One region of the Zhongshania arctica genome, then DNA from elsewhere that is predicted to be linked to it. Evidence: predicted binding sites of a transcription regulator. Region 1 holds the regulator's gene; the other holds the start of a gene.
The links. The regulator sigma-54, encoded in region 1, starts transcription at its own class of promoters, with help from an activator protein. The targets are predictions, from matches to a motif close to TGGCACANNNNTTGCNNT.

Region 1 (2,406 bases):
GCACTGTATTCAGTGCGTCCGGTAGTGAGTATTGATTCAAGTGTCATGATAGTTACTTGTTTAACTGCGTTTGGAACCGAAGGCCTTAGCGGCCCAGCGATTTCTCTTTGTGTTTAATTAATTGACGATCAAGCTTGTCGGTTAGACTGTCAATTGCCGCGTACATGTCTTCTGATTCACAGGTTGCAAATAAATCTGCGCCGGCAACATGCACCGTCGCCTCGGCCTTTTGAACGAGTTTTTCTACCGTCAGAGTGACGTCAGTATTGGTGATATTGTCAAAGTGTCGCTGCAGTTTTGTCAGCTTATTGTTTACATAATCGCGGAGGGCGGGGGTAACGTCTACGTGATGACCACTTACAGTAATCTGCATAATTTGCTCCTTCATCGCTTAAAAATGCTGGCGCCTCGCGGCGAGTCGCTGCTAGCAGTGATCCTTAGATCACTACATTATACTAGTCGCTTCCGCTCATTTGAGGGCGGAATAACCAGTGATTCTCTGTATTTTGCAATGGTACGCCGCGCAACTTGAATACCCTGTTCGCCAAGCAAGTCTGTTATTTTACTGTCGCTTAAGGGTTTGCGAGGGTTTTCTGCGGCCACCAATTTTTTAATTAAGGCGCGTATCGCCGTGCTTGAGCACTCGCCGCCAGTATCTGTAGATACATGGCTTGAGAAAAAGAATTTTAGTTCAAAAATACCGCGTGGCGTGTGCATGTATTTTTGCGTGGTGACCCGCGAGATGGTGGATTCATGCATACCGACGGCTTCGGCAATGTCGTGCAATACGAGTGGCTTCATTGCCTCTTCGCCATATTCAAGAAAGCCGCGTTGGTATTCGACTATCTTGGTCGCTACTTTCATTAGGGTTTCATTGCGACTAATAAGACTTTTAATGAACCAGCGTGCCTCTTGGAGATTGTCGCGAATATAGTCATTATCACTGCTATTACTGCTTTGGCGAGCCAGTGACGCATATTGGGCATTTATTTGAATTTTGGGCGCAATGTCTGGATTTAGTTCTACTAACCAGCGACCTTCTTTTTTGCTAACAAAAACATCGGGAATAACGTATTCAGTGTCGTCGCTGCCAATCGCGTTACCAGGAGTGGGGTCTAGTGATTGGATAAGTTTTAAAATATCGCGCAACTGCTCTTCTTTGAGACGACAGCGGCGCATAATTTGGTTGTAATCGCGGTTGCCCAGTTGTGCCATATACTGGCTAACTACTAGGCAGGCTTCTTCAGCGTAAGGCGTATTCTGGGGCAGCTGTTTGAGCTGGATTAAAAGGCATTCCTGCAGGTCTCTGCCGCCAACGCCAGGCGGATCAAATTGTTGGATGAGGTGTAAAACAGCGTTCACCTCTTCAATTTCTATCGCATCGCTATTAAAACCTTCTACCAGTTCCTCTGGGCTTACCGTCAGCCGGCCTTTTTCATCGATGGCATCGATAATCGCGGCGGCGATCATTTGGTCAATATCAGATAAGCGGCTCAGATTGAGCTGCCAGCGCAGGTGGTCTTGAAGTGAATCTGAGCTGGAATTTCGATAATCGTTGTTGTAGTCATTGTCTTCGCCCGAGGCGCCGCTGCCCGAGCTACTGCCACTGCCGCTGGTTTGGAATACGTCATCCCATTGGCTGTCGACCGGCAGGTCTTCGGGAATGTCGCTGCGCTCTGCCCATTCAGTATCTGCTTCAGGCAGAGGCGCTTCTATCTCGTTGTCACTGGCTTTTTCAGGTTTTTTGGGTTCGGCGGAAGTCGGTTCGATATTGACTTCTATGTCGCCGTCGTCATCACTGATTTCCAGTAGTGGGTTAGAATCTAGCGCTGATTGAATTTCTTGCTGAAGGTCTAAAGTGGACAGTTGTAATAGACGAATTGCCTGCTGCAGCTGGGGTGTCATTGTCAGGCTTTGGCCGACTTTTAGCTGTAGCGATTGTTTCATAGGCGGTGACTTCTACAACGTGAATTAAGTGGTAATGCGAACGAAATTTCGTTCTACCGGCACGTGATATGCCTCTATGTCAGTGTAGTCGCGACACGGTTTCCCTGCAATACCTGTGCCGATTCATTTATACAGAACAGTACTTACAGCGTAAATTTGTCGCCGAGGTAAATATCACGAACGATCTGGCTATTGAGCACCGCTTCGGCGTTGCCTTCGGCCACAATGCGCCCCTCGCCGACAATATACGCCTTGTCACAAATATCCAGTGTTTCGCGGACATTGTGGTCGGTGATCAATACCCCAATACCCCGAGCTTGCAGGTGCCGAATGATATTTTGAATGTCGTTTACCGAAATAGGGTCTACCCCTGCAAAGGGTTCGTCGAGCAGTATAAAGCTAGGCTCGGTCGCCAGTGCGCGGGCAATCTCCACCCGTCTGCGCTCGCCGCCAGACAGC
Region 2 (2,406 bases), 480 kb from region 1:
AAACTCGCCATTGCGAATAGCAGTCTTAATGGCATCTACTTTTTGACGGTCAATACCATCACTATTATTCACTTGCGTGCGGGTGCGCTCCATAAGTGGCGTCTCCGCAGTAGATGATGCCTTGTTATTAGCTGCCGCAGCGGTGCTCGCGCCGACACCTTCAGATTTACTACCGCCAGCGCTGCCGCTCTCTAACTTGCGGAGCTGGCCCAGTGAAGAGCCATCTAATCGGTCGATCATGTCAAAATCCTCTCGTTTAATATGCCTACGTCTATTGTATCGGCAGTTAGGCAAAAAACTTTAATTAAGTCGTACAACATTTTCTGATTCCACCACACCCTCTAGGCGCTTGCCAGAGTTGAGGTTTTTTACCAATATTCGTGCCCCCAGGGCGCCACTCTCCATGGCAATACCCATCATGCTCACATTGACTGCTCCGGCCTTGGAATTTAACTGCACGCGCTGTCCTTTACTAACAATACTACTGGCCTCAACCATATTAGGAGTGAGTACTGCGCCCTGCGCAATACTGCGCCGGCTGCGATAGCCACCGCGATCACCCAAGGATCGTAAATACCCATATCCCAGTGCAGAGATATCACGTTGACTCCAGCTAATATCGCGCTCGCTAATCTCAGTATTAGGGGCGATGGGATGGCGAGCCACCATCACTTTTGCAAAAGCCTCGACCGTTACTGGCAAGTATATTTTCCAGGGTTTATTGCTGTTGCAACGAATACCCACGGTGGTCCGACGTTTTACTTTTGCTCCCGCAGATAAAAATGCCTCAAGTTTTACTGGGCATTGCCTGAGCTTGGTACGAGGGTCTAAAGATTGAACGGTAATCTTGGTCGTCATCTGTTGCCAAGGGTGACGCTCTGCAATATAGGCGCGAGCGGTGTCAGCGATGCGTGTGTGACTTTCTGTCGCGCTAGCAATAAGCGGCTGGCTCGCCGTAGCGAGTAGCATGCCGATTAGCAGTAGTGCGCAGTAATGTCCTTGTTTTTTCATAGCCATTCAAACTGTCAAAGTTTTGTCATTTGCTAAATGGCTGCAATGGCTATGCCAAAGTGACAATTAAGTTAGCCAGAAAAGGTAGGGGTTTATACGGAGGATGAAGCCTGCCGGAATTTTGCCGGTATTGGAAGATTGGCGCCGTTTTTTTGGCAAATGATAATTTTATGGTTTGCAACACATTGATATTTATAGATTATTTTTTATGGCACGAGCCTTGCCTTGGTCGTTAGTGCGCGGCGATAAAAGCCGGTATGCGTCAAGGCTATTGAATACATCGGCAGTGACCATAGAAACTTTAGAAAGAATGGTATTAAAAATGGCTATTAACTTTGATAAAGCATTAGGGATACACGATCAGGCATTGCAAGTGCGCCAGCGGCGCAATGAAGTGCTTGCTACCAATATAGCGAATGCTGATACCCCTGGCTACAAAGCACAAGACATCGACTTTAAAGCAGTCTTGTCACAGTCTGCGGCAGCTGGAGGTCACTCGCAACTAGCGATGCGCACTACCAATAGTGGACACATACAAGCAGCTTCAGGTGTCAGTGCGGAAAGTTTGCCGATGGATCTTAAGTACCGAGTGCCCAGCCAGCCATCGGAAGATGGCAATACCGTCGATATGAATATTGAACAGGCTGAATTTGCCGACAATGCCATGCGCTACCAAGCTACATTGTCGTTCTTAGGCAGCCGTTTCAGCGGATTAAAATCTATTTTGCAAGGAGGTCGCTAAGTTATGGCTAATCCATTGAGTATCGCCGCATCAGCAATGAATGCGCAAATGCTTAGGCTTAACACCGTCGCCAGTAATATGGCGAACGCTGATACCGTGAGCGGCACAGAAGAGGGCGCATATCGTTCTCGCCAACCGGTATTTGCAACCATGATGGATCAGCAGCGTGAAGTTATTGGTGTTGCGGTCACCGGTGTTGTTGAAAGTGACGCGCCAGTAACTAAACGTTATGAGCCTGGACACCCACAAGCCGATGCGGAGGGTTATATCTATAGCTCGAACGTCAATACGATGGAAGAAATGGCGAATATGATGTCTGCATCACGGGCTTATCAAAATAATGCAGAAGTTTTCTCAACCACTAAAACCTTGATGCTGCGAGCCTTGCAGTTAGGCCAACAGTAGGAATAAAGATTATGGAACTTCGCACTTTAGAAGAGCTGCAATTGCAGACCTCAGCGAGTAAGACCAAGAAAGATGCGTCTTCGCTAGATCAGAATGACTTTATGAAACTTATGCTTCAGCAACTTAAGAGCCAGGACCCGCTTAATCCGGCAGATAATACCGAATTCATTAGCCAAATGGCGCAGCTGACCTCGGTGAGTGGTATTAGTGAAATGAACGAAAACTTGGCTGGATTAACGAAGTCATTG

Region 2: the regulator sigma-54 is predicted to act here: its motif matches at 1,221-1,238, upstream of flgB (flagellar basal body rod protein FlgB).

What each region holds. Positions count from the first base shown of each region.
Region 1 covers NZ_JBFRYB010000001.1:1,235,515-1,237,920, forward strand. The annotation lists gene AB4875_RS05615 (PTS sugar transporter subunit IIA) at 1-47, opposite strand, end outside; gene hpf (ribosome hibernation-promoting factor, HPF/YfiA family) at 86-373, opposite strand; gene AB4875_RS05625 (RNA polymerase factor sigma-54) at 451-1,947, opposite strand; gene lptB (LPS export ABC transporter ATP-binding protein) at 2,091-2,406, opposite strand, start outside.
Region 2 covers NZ_JBFRYB010000001.1:1,717,882-1,720,287, forward strand. The annotation lists gene flgM (flagellar biosynthesis anti-sigma factor FlgM) at 1-240, opposite strand, end outside; gene flgA (flagellar basal body P-ring formation chaperone FlgA) at 301-1,011, opposite strand; gene flgB (flagellar basal body rod protein FlgB) at 1,334-1,753, shown strand; gene flgC (flagellar basal body rod protein FlgC) at 1,757-2,158, shown strand; gene AB4875_RS07780 (flagellar hook assembly protein FlgD) at 2,170-2,406, shown strand, end outside.